DNA from 3 places in the Streptomyces sp. NPDC093252 genome. Region 1 is predicted to be linked to each of the others. Evidence: riboswitches for the same ligand, from Rfam matches in the RefSeq annotation. Region 1 holds a riboswitch; each other region holds the start of a gene.

What was found. A riboswitch is a leader RNA that binds a small molecule or an ion and turns the genes downstream of it on or off. The one in region 1 is predicted to bind cyclic di-AMP.
Positions count from the first base shown of each region.
Region 2: another riboswitch for cyclic di-AMP. It lies ahead of AB0O01_RS12400 (NlpC/P60 family protein); the one in region 1 lies ahead of AB0O01_RS06395 (transglycosylase family protein).
Region 3: another riboswitch for cyclic di-AMP. It lies ahead of AB0O01_RS35595 (M23 family metallopeptidase); the one in region 1 lies ahead of AB0O01_RS06395 (transglycosylase family protein).

Region 1 is NZ_JBFBEM010000003.1:97,383-103,006, forward strand. It holds gene AB0O01_RS06385 (septum formation initiator family protein) at 1-258, opposite strand, end outside; gene eno (phosphopyruvate hydratase) at 354-1,640, opposite strand; gene AB0O01_RS06395 (transglycosylase family protein) at 2,334-3,032, opposite strand; cyclic di-AMP (ydaO/yuaA leader) riboswitch at 3,037-3,241, opposite strand; gene AB0O01_RS06400 (transglycosylase family protein) at 3,475-4,716, opposite strand; gene AB0O01_RS06405 (cytochrome P450) at 5,102-5,624, opposite strand, start outside.
Region 2 is NZ_JBFBEM010000005.1:189,111-194,734, forward strand. It holds gene pcrA (DNA helicase PcrA) at 1-1,644, opposite strand, end outside; cyclic di-AMP (ydaO/yuaA leader) riboswitch at 1,916-2,089, shown strand; gene AB0O01_RS12400 (NlpC/P60 family protein) at 2,096-3,295, shown strand; gene AB0O01_RS12405 (hypothetical protein) at 3,692-4,732, shown strand; gene AB0O01_RS12410 (hypothetical protein) at 4,783-5,136, opposite strand; gene AB0O01_RS12415 (NlpC/P60 family protein) at 5,458-5,624, shown strand, end outside.
Region 3 is NZ_JBFBEM010000026.1:4,652-10,275, reverse strand. It holds gene AB0O01_RS35600 (GntR family transcriptional regulator) at 717-1,406, opposite strand; gene AB0O01_RS35595 (M23 family metallopeptidase) at 1,605-2,372, opposite strand; cyclic di-AMP (ydaO/yuaA leader) riboswitch at 2,385-2,547, opposite strand; gene AB0O01_RS35590 (pitrilysin family protein) at 2,985-4,373, opposite strand; gene AB0O01_RS35585 (pitrilysin family protein) at 4,370-5,624, opposite strand, start outside.

The sequences.
Region 1 (5,624 bases):
GACCCGCTCCTGGGCCTGCTGCCGCTCCCGCTCCAGATCGGCGATCTCGGCGCGCTGGGCGACGTACTGCCTTATCGGGTAGGCGAGGGCGACGATCAGGGAGCAGAGCACCAGGGCCAGCAGGGCGGCCCGGCCGGTGAGCCGGGAGCGGCGGGCCTGGCGGCGGGTCTGCGAGCGGTAGACCCGCTCGGCGGTCTGCTCGCCGAGCAGCCGCAGCCTGGTGGCCGTGGAGAACCGGTCCCGTTCCTTCAGGGCCATGCCCCCGCCTCCCGTTCACACGCGCGTACGTCCCCGCACACGGTACGGGACCGGGTGCGGGGACGTACGGACGACGCTTGCTCTCGGGCCCGGGTTCAGCCCTTGAAGCGGGGGAAGGCGCTGCGGCCGGCGTACACCGCGGCGTCGTCCAGGATCTCCTCGATGCGCAGGAGCTGGTTGTACTTGGCGACGCGCTCGGAGCGGGCCGGGGCGCCGGTCTTGATCTGGCCGCAGTTGGTCGCGACGGCGAGGTCGGCGATGGTGACGTCCTCGGTCTCGCCGGAGCGGTGGGACATCATGCACTTGAAGCCGTTGCGCTGGGCCAGCTCGACGGCGTCCAGGGTCTCGGTGAGCGAGCCGATCTGGTTGACCTTGACGAGCAGCGCGTTGGCGGCGCCCTCCTCGATGCCCCGGGCGAGGCGCTCCGGGTTGGTGACGAAGAGGTCGTCGCCGACGATCTGGACCTTGTCGCCGAGGCGCTCGGTCAGCACCTGCCAGCCCGCCCAGTCGTCCTCGAACAGCGGGTCCTCGATGGAGACCAGCGGGTAGGCGGCGGCCAGTTCCTCGTAGTACTCCGTCATCTCGGCGGCGGAGCGCTCCTTGCCCTCGAAGAGGTACTTGCCGTCCTTGTAGAACTCGGAGGCGGCCACGTCGAGCGCGAGGGCGATCTGCTCACCGGGGACGTACCCGGCCTGCTTGACCGCTTCGAGGATGAGGTCGAGGGCCTCGCGGTTGGAGCCGAGGTTCGGGGCGAAGCCGCCCTCGTCGCCGAGGCCGGTGGACAGGCCCTTGGTCTTCAGCACCTTCTTGAGGGTGTGGTAGACCTCGGTGCCCCAGCGCAGCGCCTCGGAGAAGGACTCCGCGCCGATCGGGGCGATCATGAACTCCTGGATGTCCACGTTCGAGTCGGCGTGCGACCCGCCGTTCAGGATGTTCATCATCGGCACCGGCAGCAGGTGCGCGTTCGGACCGCCCAGGTAGCGGAAGAGGGGCAGGTCGGACGCCTCGGAGGCGGCGTGGGCGACGGCCAGGGAGACGCCGAGGATGGCGTTGGCGCCGAGCGAGCCCTTGTTGTCGGTGGCGTCCAGGTCGAACATCGCCTGGTCGATCAGGCGCTGCTCGGTGGCGTCGTAGCCGACCAGCTCGGGGCCGATCTGCTCGATGACCGCGAGGACGGCCTTCTCTACGCCCTTGCCCTGGTAGCGGTTGGGGTCGCCGTCGCGCAGCTCGATGGCTTCGAAGGCGCCGGTGGAGGCGCCGGAGGGCACGGCGGCACGACCCGTGCTGCCGTCGTCGAGGCCGACCTCGACCTCGACCGTGGGGTTGCCTCGGGAGTCCAGGATTTCCCGGGCTACGACGACGTCGATGGACGGCACGAGCATCTCCTTCGTGGATGTGACGCGGGTGGCGCAGACGCCGGACGCGACCGTGCGGGACCGCGGTGGCTCTGCGAGACGAGCCTAACCGTCCCGGGGGGATCGGCCAGCCGGTCTCCCACCCCTCGGACGGAACCGGTCGTAAAATGTTTCTGAATGGAACAAATACGGGGGTTCGGGGGGCGGGTTTTGGGGGCTTGGGGTTTCGGTGGTCCGGGGGCCCCGGGGTTCGGGGGTGCGGGGCCCGGGGGTGCGGGGCCCGGGGGTGCGGGGCCCGGGGGTGCGGGGGTGCGGGGGTGCGGGGGTGCGGGGGTGCGGGGGCGCGGGGGCCGGGGGTCCGGCGGCCCGGTGTCCGGCGGCCCGGGCGTCGGCGTCGGTCTGGCCGTCGGCGTGGAAAGGCCCCGCCCCGGTGCGTACGGGGGATTCACGCACCGGGGCGGGGCGGGCCGTGGGGACGGGGGCCCCACGGGGTCTCGCCGGGTTTCACCGGGCACCGCCGGGTCTCACCGGGCTCACTGGGGCTCATTGGGCCCTATGGCGAGGGTGGGGGATGGGGCTGTGGGGGGAGCGTGGGCCGGCTGTGGGTGGGCCGTGAGGTGGGGCGGCCCGACCCGGCTTAGCCGTGGCCGTGGCTGCGGCTGCGGCTGCGGCTGCGGCTGCGGCTGCGGCTGCGGCTGCGCGGGGCTACTCCCCCGGGGGCTACTTCAGGTGGAGCTGCTGGCCCGGGAAGATCAGGTCGGCGTCGTCGACGATGTCCTTGTTCCGCTCGAAGAGCTGCTGCCAGCCGCCCGCGACATCGTGCTCGGCAGCGATGGAGCTGAGGGTGTCGCCGGAGACGACCTCGTACTCGCCGTCGCCCTTCTCGACGGTTCCGCCGGTCGGGGTGGTGACGGTCTCGCCGGACGCGGCCGGGCGCTCCTGCGAGCGGGAGGTACTGGGCTGCTCGGTGCGCTCGGGCTGGGCGGGGGCGGGCTCGGGGGTGGTCTCCGGAGCCGGCTCGGGGGTGGTCGCGCCGCCGCCGTAGGGGGTGTTGGACAGGCCCACGCCGCAGGACGGCCAGGCGCCCTTGCCCTGGCCCGCGAGGACCTTCTCGGCGATCTCGATCTGCTGCGCCTTGGTGGCGCGGTCGGCGGTGGCGGCATACTGGGTGCCACCGAACGCGGCCCAGGTGGAGGCCGAGAACTGGAGGCCGCCGAAGTAGCCGTTGCCGGTGTTGATGGCCCAGTTGCCGCCCGACTCGCACTGGGCGACGGCGTCCCACTCGGACGCGGTGGCGGCGGAGGCGTTGCTCGCCGCGACGAGCGGGGCGGCGACGGCGGCGCCGGTGACACCGGCGAGCGCGATGACACGGGTGGCCTTGGACGGACGGCGGTGCTTGCCCTTGCCGGAGAACAGCATGTGGAGATCCCCTCACCGACGCCTACGAGGTGAGCTGTCGGGTTCGGGCCGGTTGAGTTGCCCGGCCATGTCCCGTACGGGGGTTTTCATCCCGTACGTCATGGCTTCACCCCAAGCCGGATCCGTCCGGTCGAGTCGCCTCAACCTCCGTCACCGGCACTTACCTTGGGTCCCCCGCTCCTGCCTACGGCGCTTGGCGCGACGACTGTTCCCGTACGGCCACCGGCAGGATTCGGCGTGGCGACCTCGGGGCCCGCTGCTTGCGAGCGGTCCTGACCGTAGACACGCGATTCCCGGAATTTCAAAGACGATCAGGGCTTCTGAGACTCATCCCACACTTTCGCCAAACTCGGACATTCGGTGCGAAGCATGACGTGAACTCCCGTCACTTCCGGCCCACTTCCCACCCTGGAGCGGGCATGGAAGTCACCCGGTCCGGGAACTACTGGCCGCCGACGGTGAGCGTCTGACCGGGGACGATGTGGTTCGGGTCGCCGTCGAGCACCGCTTCGTTCAGCCGGTAGACCTGGCGCCATCCGCCGTCGACCTCAAGCGAGTCGGCGATGGAGCTGAGCGTGTCCCCGGAGCGGACGGTGTAGCTCCGGTCGAGCGCGTCCCGGTCGCCGCCTGCGTCACGTGAGGCCCGCGGGTCGGAATTCCCCGCCCTTACTTCGCCCAATTCCCCCAGTTCATCCGATTCCTCCACCGCGTCCGCCTCGTCCGGCTCCGGCGTCTGCTGCGAGCCTTCGCCGGTCGCGGAGCCGCTGGATGATTCGGGCGATTCGGTTGAATCAGTTGAATTGGTTGAATCAGTTGAATTGCCCGAGAGGGTGTTCGGAGTCTCGGTGGCGCCCTTGGCGCCCTTCTCCGGGGCGCTCGCGTCCAGTCCGCTCTCGTCGGCGCTGCCGCCGCGGTGCTTGCCGGTGCCGGGGGTCGGGTCGACCTCGGGCAGGTCGCTGGTGTCGACCAGGAACGAAGAGCCGAGACCCTGCCCGAGGTTGCCCGTTTCCTCACCGTTCGACCCGGAGGGGGACTCGGTGGGCGGTTCGACCGGAGAGGCCGAGGTGGAGGAGTCGACGGAGGGGGCGTCCGGCGAGCCGGAGGGGTCGGAGGAGGGGGAGGTAGGGCTGCCGGAGGGCGAGGACTCCGGCGTACCGGTTCCATCGCCCTCGGTGGTGCCGGAGGGGCCCGAGCCCCAGGACGAGTCACTGGTGCCGTTCTCCGGCCCGGAGGTCTCCGTCTGCGGCCCGGACGCTCCGGAGGACCTGGAGGAGTCGGTCAGGCCGCCCGTGAGTCCGGGGGAACCGTCGCCGCCGTCCGTGGCCTCCGGCGTGGGATCACCGGCCACCCCCGTGTCGACCCCGGCCGGCTCCTTGTCCTCCGCGAGCCCGTGCAGCGGCCCGCAGGAGGGCCAGACCCCGACACCCTGGTCGGCGAGGATCCGCTCGGCCACCGCGATCTGCTGCGAGCGGCTCGCCTGGTCCGGGCTCGACGCGTAGTCCAGCCCGCCGTACGCCTCCCAGTCGTCCTGGGTCAACTGGAGGCCGCCGTAGCGTCCGTTGCCCGTGTCCGCGCTCCAGGCGCCGCCGCTCTCGCACCCGGCGACCTTGTCCCAGGTGGTGCCGCTCGCGGCGCTCGCGCCTCCGGCGCCGAGCAGCGGAAGGGCGATGGCAGAACCGGTCACTCCGGCAGCGACCAGGATGGCCGGGGCCTGACGGGGGCGACGGTGACGACCGTTCCCGGAGAGCATGCGGGGACCTTTCCCGAGACAGCGGTGACCCGCGCGTCGCGTGATGCTCGCGCGTCGCGCTGAGGGGTGAACGTAGCCGCAATCGTTGACTTGTCACAAGTTAATGCCGCGTAGATCACGTGAAGATCACAAAGATGAGGGAGTGTCAACTTTTGAGTGACCGTCTGTGGGTCTGAGGGGGCTGTGGGGTGACTGTCTGTCAGGCGGGCCGTCGGGTGTCTGTTGGATGGGTGGGGTCTGGTCGGTTGCCGAGCGGGTGGGGTCTGGTCTGATGTCCGGCGGGTGGGGTCTGGCCTGATGTCCGGCGGGTGGGGGCCTGTCAGAACTCCACCGGCAGGGTCCGCAGCCCCCGCATGATGAGGCCGCCGCGCCAGCGCAGTTCGGCCGGGTCGACCGCGAGACGCAGGTCCGGGAGGCGGGTGAACAGCGCCGCCAGCGCCGTCTGCCCCTCCAGCCGGGCCAGCGGGGCGCCCAGGCAGTAGTGGATGCCGTGCCCGTACCCGAGGTGCGGGTTGTCCCGGCGGCCCAGGTCGAGGGTGTCCGGGTCGGCGAACCGCGCCGGGTCCCGGTCCGCCGCCGCCAGCACCACGAGCACCGGATCGCCCGCCGCGATGCGCTCACCGCCGAGGCTCAGCGGCTCGGTGGCGAACCGCCAGGTGGCCAGCTCGACCGGCCCGTCATACCGCAGCAGTTCCTCGACCCCGGTTTCGAGGAGCCCGGTGTCCCCCTCCGCCAGGGCGCGCCGGAACCGGGTGCGCTGCTCGTCATGGGTGAGCAGGGCGTAGGTGCCGTTGCCGATGAGATTGACGGTCGTCTCGAAACCGGCGAACAGCAGGATGAAC
Region 2 (5,624 bases), on a different contig from region 1:
CATGAGCGTGTTGAACCGCTTCACGGCGTTGGTGGAGCGGGCGGCCATGCCGTACGCCTCGTCCACCCGCTTCAGGGCCTGCGGGAAGCTGATCCTCTCGCGCTGGGAGAGCGCGTCGATCATGGCCTCCGCGCGGTCGCCGATACCGCGCTTGGGGACGTTGAGGATCCGGCGCAGCGGCACCGAGTCCTCCGGGTTGGCGAGGACCCGCAGATAGGCCAGAACGTCCCGGACCTCCTTGCGCTCGTAGAAGCGGACGCCGCCGACGACCTTGTAGGGCAGGCCGACGCGGATGAAGACCTCTTCGAAGACACGGGACTGGGCGTTCGTCCGGTAGAAGACGGCGACATCGCCCGCCTTGGCGTCGCCCGCGTCCGTGAGACGGTCTATCTCGTCGGCGACGAACTGTGCCTCGTCGTGCTCGGTGTCGGCGACATAGCCGGTGATGCGCGCGCCCGCGCCCGCGTTGGTCCACAGGTTCTTGGGGCGGCGGGACTCATTGCGCTCGATGACCGCGTTGGCGGCGGTGAGGATCGTCTGGGTGGAGCGGTAGTTCTGCTCCAGCAGGATCGTCGTCGCGTCCGGGTAGTCCTCCTCGAACTGGAGGATGTTGCGGATCGTCGCGCCCCGGAAGGCGTAGATCGACTGGTCGGCGTCGCCCACCACGCACAGCTCGGCGGGCGGCAGATCGTCCGGGCCCGGCGGTACGTCGAGGTCCTCGGGGGCGCGCTCCCCGGTGCCGACCAGCTCGCGCACCAGCGCGTACTGGGCGTGGTTGGTGTCCTGGTACTCGTCCACCAGGACGTGCCGGAAGCGGCGGCGGTAGTGCTCGGCGACATCGGGGAACGCGCGGAGCAGGTTCACCGTGGTCATGATCAGGTCGTCGAAGTCGAGGGCGTTGGCCTCGCGCAGCCGGGACTGGTAGAGGGCGTACGCCTGGGCGAGGGTCTTCTCGAAACCGTCGGTGGCCTGCGCGGCGAAGTCCTCCTCGTCGATCAGCTCGTTCTTGAGGTTGCTGATCTTGGCGCTGAAGGACTTGGGCGGGTAGCGCTTGGGGTCGAGGTCCAGATCGCGGCAGACCAGGGCCATCAGCCGCTTGGAGTCGGCCGCGTCGTAGATCGAGAACGACGACGTGAAGCCGAGCTTCTTGGACTCGCGGCGCAGGATCCGCACACAGGCGCTGTGGAACGTCATCACCCACATCGCGTTCGCGCGCGGGCCGACGAGCTGCTCGACGCGCTCCTTCATCTCACCGGCGGCCTTGTTGGTGAAGGTGATCGCGAGGATCTGGCCGGGGTGGACACCGCGCTCGGCGAGGAGATAGGCGATGCGGTGGGTGAGCACCCGGGTCTTGCCGGAGCCCGCACCGGCCACGATGAGCAGCGGGGTGCCCGCGTGGGCGACCGCCGCGCGCTGGTTCTCGTTGAGCCCCTCCAGGAGCGCGGCCGGGTCGAGGGCGGGGCGGGGGGCGCCGTCCCGGTAGTACGCGTCCCGGTCCGGGGGCGCGTCGAACTTCCCGCCGAACAGATCGTCCGGAACCGGCTCCGGCGCGTGCTCGTCCTCGGGGGGAGGCGGGGGCTCCTCCTCGTGCCCGCGGGGGCTTCGGAGGTCCGCCAGGAAGCTGTCGTCAAAGAGGCTGCTCATCGCTCTCCGAGTCTAGGCCGCCCCACTGACAACCCGGGGCCGTCCCGCTCCTTTCCCGCTCCTCGCCCCTCCTCCCGCCCGGTGACGCAGGGTGGCGGATCTTGAGCGGGGCGCGGTGGGAGGGGGTGCGGGGCGGACCGCGAGGGCCGCCGGACGGAAAGGTCACGAAAATGTATCGGGCATAACGCCCACCAACCTTCACAGGCGCCACACCAGTTGGCTACGGTTCCGGGCAGGCCGAACGACCCCCACCGGCGAACGTCGCCGGGCCGTCCGGCCTCCGTCGAGTCCGGCGAGCCCCCTGGGCGGCCGGAGCCGGGGACCCACCGACACCTGGGGTGAATCGGTCCCGACTTCCGTCCCGGGAGCGGACCGTAGGGCAACCCTTCCGAAGCACCCGCCCGAACCCGACAGCTAACCCGGTAGGCGGCCCATGGAAGGAGTCGCCTCCTTGGCGTCGCACCGCAAGTCCCACCCCACGGGCACGCGCCTGGCCGGAATACGCACCCCCGTCCTCGCCACCGCCGCCCTGACCTCCGTAGCCCTGCTCTCGCAGACGGCCACCGCCGCGCCCGCGGACGACAAGCCGAGTCTGGAGGAGGTCGAGAAGAAGGTCGACGACCTCTACCGTCAGGCCGAATCGGCGACGGAGAAGTACAACGCCGCGAAAGAGAAGACCGGCAAGCAGCGCAAGCTGCTCGACACCCTGATGGACGATGTCGCGCAGCGCACCCAGAAGCTGAACGACGCGCGCGAGGAGCTGGGTTCCTACGCCGCGGCCCAGTACCGCACCGGGGCCGCCGCCCCCAGCACCGCGAGCCTGCTGCTGGCCGACTCGCCGCAGGACTACTTCGACCAGACCCAGTTGATGGGCCGGCTCACCGAGCGCCAGAAGACCGCGGTCGACGACTACTTCGCCCAGCAGTCCGAGACCATGGAGAAGCGCCAGGACGCCGGCGAGAGCCTGGAGACGCTGGCCGACGCCCAGGACGACCTCCGGACGGCCAAGGCCACGGTCCAGCAGAAGCTGGCGGACGCGCGCGAGCTGCTCTCCGAGCTGACCGCCGAGGAGAAGGCCCGGCTCGCCGAGATCGAGCGGGAGAAGCGGGCGGAGGCCGAGCGCGAGGCCGAGGAACTGGCACGCCAGCAGCGGGCCGAGGAGGAGGAACGCCGCCGGGAGGCCGCCGCGGCGGCGGAGCGGCAGAACGAGGAGCAGAGCGGCTCCTCCGGCACCCCGGGCTCGGACTCCGGCTCGACCGGCTCAGGCTCCCCCGCCACGGACCCGTCCTACGCCACCAAGGCCGAGAAGGCGATCGGGTTCGCCCGCGCCCAGATCGGCAAACCGTACGTCTGGGGCGCCACCGGCCCCGGCTCCTACGACTGCTCCGGCCTCACCCAGGCCGCCTGGAAGGCCGCCGGCGTCACCCTCCCCCGGGTCACCTACGACCAGGTCAACGCCGGAACCACGGTCACCGTCTCCGCCGCCCAACCCGGTGACCTGGTCTTCTTCTACGACGACGTCACCCATGTCGGCCTCTACATCGGCAACGGCATGATGATCCACGCCCCGAAGCCGGGGGCGTATGTCCGCGAGGAGTCGATCTTCTACGACGGTGAGTCGTCCATCCACAGCGTGGTGCGGCCCGCCTGAGGGGCTTGAGCGGGATCGGGTTGGCCGGGATGGGGTCGGCCGGGATCGGGCTTGACCGGGGTCGGGTCGGGGTCGAGCTTGAGGGGGGCGGGTCGGCTCGGGGTCGGACCTGGGCCGGGTCGGGGGGCGTGAGGTAGTGAACCGGCCCTGGGGGCGGTCGAGCGCCGGGGGCGCGTGTCGCAGGGTGCACGCCCCCTTGTGGGGCCCATAGGAGGCCGTTACTGCGAGGGCTGGGCGGGCCCGTTACTGCGAGGGCGGGACGGGCGGGCACTCATCGGCCGCGGATGGCTGCCGAGCACGTCCGCCCCCTATCCGGCTAGTACCGATTTACCCCTTTCCGTCCGCCCCCGTGCGCGCCCCCGTCGTCCCGGGCGGCGCGCTCCTTACGATCGCCCCATGTCCGGCACCGGCACCCCTTCCCTCCGCGCCTGGTGGGCGCAGCGCCCACCGGCGACCGGGGCCGCCGTGCTGGCGACCGGCACCATGTCGATCGGCCTGCGCCTGGCCGGATACGACGTCCTGTCCGGGATCCTGCTGGCGGTGACCGGGATCGCCTGGCTGGCCCTGGTCGCGGACTTCGCGGCACGGCTCCTGGGCGGCCGTCCCTACGCTGCCCGGCTCCTGGGCGACCGTCAGAGCAGCCCGCGGGAGGCCGGTACGCCCGCCGAGCCTGTCGCGTCCGCCGCACCCGCCGCGCTCACCGCCGTCGCCGCGACCACCGTCCTCGGCACCCGGCTGGCCGCGCAGAACTGGCAGCCCCTCGCCGAAGCCCTGCTGGCCGCCGCCGCGCTGCTGTGGCCGGTGGTGCTCGTGATCGGCGTGACGCACTGGCGGGCGCGGATGCCGGGCGCGGTGTTCCTGGGCTGTGTCGCCACCGAGGGGCTCGCGGTGCTCGGCGGGACCCTGGCGAAGGCGGAGGGGGCGGCCTGGCTCGGACACGCCGCGATGGTGCTGTTCTGGCTGGGACTGGTCCTCTGCGCCTTCGCGCTGACGCGGTTCGACTTCCGGCAGATCCGGGACGGGGCCGGTGACCACTGGCTGGCGGCCGGCGCGCTCGCCCTCTCGGCGCTGGCGGGCTCCGGGCTGATCGCCGCCGACAGCCCGGCGCTGTATCTCTGGAACGCCGACGACCGCGGGGTGCTGCGGAACGTCACCGGGGCACTGCTCACGCTCGGCCTGGCCCTGTACGCCATCCTGCTGGCGGCGGAGGCGGCCCGCCCCCGGCCGGGCCACGACGTACGGCGCTGGGCCACCGTCTTCTCCATGGGCGTGACGGCGACAGCGATGCTGTCGGTCGGGACCGCGATGGATGTCTCCTGGCTGCGGACCCCGGCCGAGGTGCTGCTCTGGGTCGCGGTGGCGGCCTGGCTGGTGGTGGCGGGGGTGGCGGTGGAGGGCGCGTGGCGTGCGCCGCGCGCCCCCGAGGGGAGCCCCTGACACGGGGTTCGGGGTTGCCGCGCCCCTGACGCAGCCCTCGGCGTCGCCCTCTACGTCCAGAGCACCGCGATGAAGATGTTCGCCGTGGTCAGCAGCCCCACCAGGCCGAACAGCCCCTTGTCCACCTTCTCGTCGTCGCGCTTGACATAGACCAGCCCGAGGATGACCACCAGCAGCGCCAGCTTCACACCGATCTTGATGTTGTCGACGGTCTGGTCGTCGGCCTGGTTGAGGCCGACCAGGACGACGCCGGTGACCAGCATGGTCAGCGCGCCGTGCAGCATGGCGGGGACGAATCGCGCGGTGCCCTGCCCCATCGCCTTCATCTGGGTGAGGAAGCCACCGAGCAGCGAGGCGATGCCGATGATGTGCAGTCCGACGAAGAGGTGGATGAGTACGTCCATGGGGCCGGAGCCTAACCAGCGCCCCCGGCCCCGCACCGCACCGGGCACCTCCCGCCCGCCCCGGCACCCCCGCGTACACTGCCGTCCCCCTCCCGCACCACCGAACCCCCACCTCGGTCATCCACGCACCCGAAGACGACCCGGCACCGACGCGATCCGCCACCGCGGCCGGTCACACCCGCTCCACTCCCGCCATTTCCGTACATTCCGTTACCGAGCTGTCACACCGCGGCCTAGCGTCCTCCCCCAGGCGACCGGCTTCCCCTCGGCGCCCCGGGCCGGACGACGGTACGAGACGGTACGAAAGGACGTGCAGTCCACGTGGCAGCGCACCGCAAGCCCCGACAGCTCCCGGCCGGTGGCGGCAAGGCCCGCAGAGCGGCCACGCTCGCCCTCGCCGGCGCGGCGACCGCGACCGCGTTCGACGGGACCGGCCATGCCGCGCCCGAGCTGACCGCGGCGCAGGTCAAGGCCAAGGTGGACCGGCT
Region 3 (5,624 bases), on a different contig from region 1:
TGTTCGGCATCGCCGCTTCGGACATGGAGCCGCGTCACCCCGCACCGGGGGGCGCGGCTTCTGCGTTGGGGGGCGCGAGAGGGGGTGGAGTCGCCCGAGAGTCTTCCCGGGGGCCGGGCCGCCCGGTCGTCGCCGGAAAGCCTCGCCGGAGGGGCGCCCTTGCGCCCCGGAGGCGGCCTTGCCTGGCCCGCCCTGCGCGCGGGGGGTGCCTCGCGTCTCGCCGAGGCCGTCCCCCGCACCTCGGGGGTCTCGGTGGGCCCGCATCGCTCGCCCTGGACGCCCTGCCCGAGCCGGCCCGGAAGCGTTGGCGTTCAGTGGCGGCGGCCGGGGAGGGGCATGCCGCGTGCCCCGGCGGGGGTTTGCTGCTTCCGTCCTCCGCACGACCCGCTGGAGTTGGCCCCATCGATGCCCCAAGGGACCCGCGTACGCACCCGACACCCCGACGCAGACCCCCGCAACACCCCAGCAACGCCCCCGACGCCCCGACGCCCCGACGCCCCGACGCCCCGACAGACGAATTCCCCGCCCCTGGTTTCCCCTCCATCGCACGCCGAATTGAACGCCCGGCGCGCGCCGAAGCGTTTGTTGGGTGGCCGGATGCGCAAGCGCACCGAAATACACCGGAGCCGGACGAGTAGAATCCCTCCGCACACCGGAAAAGGACAGCCGAAATTCCCGGCCGCCGAATATTCTCTTCTTTGTATACGGCGCTTTTGTTAAAGCCGCTGGCCCGACATGTTTACGGCATGTTGCGAAGTCCTCACACGCTCCGCGCCGCCGGCGGTGAACCGCAGCCGGAACGCGGACGTGGCGCGCTCGGCGTGCAGCGCGGTGAGCGCCCGCGCGCGTTCCGCGTCGCCGCGTACCACCGCGTCCACGATGGCGCCGTGCTCGGACCAGGACTCGGCGGGCGCGGACGGCGCCTCCACCGCGTACATCCAGGCGATCTTGTGGCGGAGCTGGGTGAGCATGGAGACCAGGGAAGGGCTGCCGGACGCCTGCGCCAGCGTCTCGTGGAACCAGCTCCCCAGGGAGCGCAGATCGTCGCTGCTGCCCCGGCGGGCCCGCTCCTGGCCGAGGCGGACGAGGCCGCGCAGCACCTTCAGATGGGCCTCCGTGCGCCGCTGGGCGGCCCGGGAGGCGGCGAGGGGCTCCAGGAGCACGCGCATCTCCAGCAGGTCGGCAGCCTCCTGCTCGCTGGGTTCGGCGACGCACGCGCCCGCGTGCCGCCGGGTCACCACGAAGCCCTCGGCCTCCAGGGTGCGCAGTGCCTCGCGGACGGGGACGCGTGAGACGCCGTACCGGCGGGCGAGGACTTCCTCGGTGAGCCGGCCGCCGCGTTCGTAGACACCGGCGATGATGTCGTCCCGGATCGCCGTGCACACCGAGTGCGCCGGAATACGCATGACCGACCTCCGCCTTAATCCCCGTGAAACGTCTCCGATTGACGTCGGAACAGTGACTCTATTGCAATCGGACGGAATTTCCGACGGGGCCCCTGATTCCATGGATATTTTTTGGACAGGGAGTGCCTGAAAGGGCGAAAGCCCCGGCCTGGGGGCCGGGGCTTGTCGGTGGGGGGAACTCGACGGGGGCGCGGTGGGTCAGATGCCGACGCCGTGGGCGCGGAGGTAGGCGACCGGGTCCAGGTCGGAGCCGTACTCGGGGCTGGTGCGGGCCTCGAAGTGGAGGTGTGCGCCGGTGACATTGCCGGTGGCACCGGAGAGCCCGATCTGCTGCCCCGGCGCGACCGTCTCGCCGGCCGACACGCCGATGGACGACAGATGCCCGTACTGGGTGTATGTACCGTCGTTCATCTTGATCACGACTTGATTGCCGTACGCCCCGCCCCAGCCTGCCTCCACGACCGTGCCGAAGCCGACCGCGTGGACGGGGGTGCCGGTGCCGGCGTGGAAGTCGATGCCGGTGTGGCTGCCGGAGGACCAGGTGGCGCCGCCGGCCTGATAGCTGGTGGAGACATAGGAGCCGGGTATCGGCGACACGAAGGTGTTGAGGCGCTTGCGCTCGGCCTCGCGGGCGGCGCGCTCCTCGGCCTCCCGCTGCCTCTCGGCCTCCTCGGCGGCGCGCTTGCGGGCCTCCTCGGCGGCCTTCTTGCGGGCGTCGTCCCGGGCCTTCTGCCGCGCGGCCTCCATCTGGGCGGCGGCCTGGGCGTCGATCTGGTCGGCGACGTCCTCGCCGATGCTGACGACGGGGGTGAGGCCGGTCTGCTCGGGGGCCGCGGCGAACGCCGGGGCGGCCAGAGTGCCGGCGACTCCGGTGGTGGTGAGCGCCGCGACACCCGCCGCGCGGGCGGTGGTGCGGTGCGTGGGGGTGGGACGCCGGTGCTTCCCGGTGGCGCGCGTGAACGCCATGGAGTGGCTGGTCCTTTCCTTCCCTCTCGCCTACCGGGTTAGCTGACGGGTTCGGAGCAGGAAGGTCTCCTACGGCTTCCCGGCACGCACGCGCGCGGGAGGCCGATTCACCCCAGGGACCTGGGTCCCCGGCTCCCCTGGCTCGCGCCGTACGGGGACTCGGCGATGACTGTCCGGTGCCGCGGACGCGGCGCACTGCCTGACGGACAGCCTGGGTGACGCTAAGCGGGAGATCTTTCAATCCCCAAACGGATCGGGGTTTTTGTTGCACATGCCACAGGGCAGACAGGCAGCCTCTCCCGCAATCCGGACATAGCGCTGCGGGCACGGCACATCCGGCACGGCACATCCGGCTCGGCACTTCGGACACGACCCGTACGGACACGACCCGTACAGAAATGGCCCGTACGGGTACCGCCCTTCAGGCGGCACGGCACCTCGGGCACGGTGTTCCGGACGCCGCGTTCCGAACAGGATGTTCCGGACCAGATGTTCCGGACCAGATGTTCCGGACAAGGTGTTCGGGACACGGCGTTCCGGACAAGGAAGGGCCCCGGCGACGCGATCCGTCCGTCGCCGGGGCCCCGCGCGGGTGCGCCTGCCCGCCGTGCGCTACTCGGCGGCCACCACCGTGACCGGCCCGATGCCCAGGGCCTCCACGGGCTCCTTGATCTGCGCGGCGTCGCCGACGAGGATCGTCACCAGGCGGTCCACCGGGAAGGCGTTGACGACGGCCGCGGTGGCCTCGACCGTGCCCGTGGCGGCGAGCTGCTGATACAGCGTCGCCTGGAAGTCGTCGGGCAGATACTGCTCGACCTGGTCGGCGAGGGTGCTCGCGACAGCCGCGGCGGTCTCGTACTTGAGCGGCGCCACGCCGACGAGGTTCTGCACGGCGGTGTCCCGCTCGGCGTCGGTGAGCCCCTCCGCGGCCAGGGTGCGCAGCACGGTCCACAGGTCGTCCAGCGCCGGGCCGGTGTTCGGCGTGTCGATCGAGCCGCTGATGGCCAGCATGGACGCCCCGGCGCCGTCCGGCGCGGACCTGAGGACCTGCCCGAAGGCGCGGACGCCGTAGGTGTAGCCCTTCTCCTCGCGCAGGACGCGGTCCAGCCGGGAGGTGAGGGTGCCGCCCAGGCAGTACGTGCCGAGCACCTGGGCGGGCCATACGCGGTCGTGCCGGTCGGCGCCGACGCGGCCGATCAGCAACTGCGTCTGGACGGCTCCGGGGCGGTCCACGATGACGACCCGCCCGGTGTCGTCGGCGCTGATCGGCGGCACGGGCCGGGGCGCGGCCGAGGAGCCGGTCCAGGCGCCCAGTGTGTCGCCGAGCAGCGTGTCGAGGTCGACGCCGGTCAGGTCACCGACGACCACGACGGTGCCGGTCGCCGGGCGGACGTGCTTCTCGTAGAAGGCGCGTACGGCCGCGGAGTCGATGCCGGCCACGGACTCCTCGGTGCCCTGGCGCGGGCGCGACATGCGCGAGGTCGCCGGGAACAGCTCCTTGGACAGCTCCTTGGCGGCGCGCCGCGAGGGGTTGGCCAGCTCGTGCGGGATCTCGTCGAGCCGGTTGCGCACCAGGCGCTCGACCTCGCTGTCGGCGAACGCGGGCGCGCGCAGGGCGTCGGCGAGCAGTCCGAGGGCCTTGGACAGCCGGGAGACCGGCACTTCGAGGCTGATCCGCACGCCCGCGTGGTCCGCGTGGGCGTCCAGGGTGGCGCCGCAGCGCTCCAGCTCGGCGGCGAACTCCTCGGCGGAGTGCTTGTCGGTGCCCTCCGAGAAGGCGCGCGCCATGATCGTGGCCACGCCCTCCAGGCCGGCCGGTTCGGCGTCCAGGGGGGCGGCCAGCAGCACCTCCACGGCCACGACCTGCTGGCCGGGGCGGTGGCAGCGCAGGACCGTGAGCCCGTTGTCGAGCGCACCGCGCGTGGGCGCCGGGAAGGCCCAGGGGCGGGCCTCGCCGGGCTGCGGCTGGGGGTGGAAGTCCATCGGGGCCAGCTCGCTCACTTGGCCGCCTCCTCGTTCTCGTCGGTGGCCGCGGCCCCGGTGCCGTCCGTGTCCGCCGGATCGTCCGTCTCGGGGGCCGTCGGCTCGTAGACCAGCACCGCGCGGTTGTCGGGCCGCAGACGCGCCTGGGCGACCTCCTGGACCTCCTCGGCCGTCACCTCCAGGACGCGCTGTACGGCGGTCAGGGCGAGCTGCGGGTCACCGAACAGCACCGCGTACCGGCACAGTTCGTCGGCGCGCCCGGCGACCGTACCGAGCCGGTCCAGCCACTCGCGCTCGAGCTGGGCCTGGGCGCGCTCCATCTCCTCCGCCGTCGGGCCCTCGGCGGCGAAGCGGGCCAGTTCCTCGTCGATGGCGGTCTCGATGACCGGCACCTCGACGTCCCCGGAGGTCTTCACGTCCAGCCAGCCCAGGGAGGGTGCCCCTGCCAGCCGCAGCAGGCCGAAGCCCGCCGCCACGGCCGTACGGTCGCGGCGTACGAGGCGGTTGTAGAGCCGGGAGGACTCGCCGCCGCCGAGGACGGTGAGGGCGAGGTCGGCGGCGTCGCACGCGCGCGTGCCGTCCTCCGGGAGGCGGTAGGCGGCCATCAGGGCGCGGGCCGGGACCTCCTCCTCGACGACCTCGCGCAGTTGCCCGCCCATGGTCACCGGGAGCGTGCCGTCGCGCGGGGCGGGCTTGCCGTCATGGGTGGGGATGGAGCCGAAGTACTTCTCGATCCAGGCGAGCGTCCGCTCCGGGTCGATGTCGCCGACCACGGACAGCACGGCGTTGTTGGGCGCGTAGTAGGTGCGGAAGAACGCGCGGGCGTCCTCCAGGGTGGCCGCGTCCAGGTCGGCCATGGAGCCGATCGGTGTGTGGTGGTAGGGGTGGCCCTCCGGGTAGGCGAGGGCGGTGAGCTTCTCGAAGGCGGTGCCGTAGGGAACGTTGTCGTAGCGCTGGCGGCGCTCGTTCTTGACCACGTCCCGCTGGTTCTCCATGGACTCCTCGTCCAGGGCGGCCAGCAGCGAGCCCATGCGGTCCGCCTCCAGCCACAGCGCCAGTTCGAGCTGGTGGGCGGGCATGGTCTCGAAGTAGTTGGTGCGCTCGAAGCTGGTCGTGCCGTTCAGCGAGCCGCCGGCGCCCTGCACCAGCTCGAAGTGCCCGTTGCCCTTGACCTGCCCGGAGCCCTGGAACATCAGGTGCTCGAAGAGGTGAGCCAGGCCCGTGCGCCCCTTGACCTCGTGGCGCGAGCCGACGTCGTACCAGAGGCAC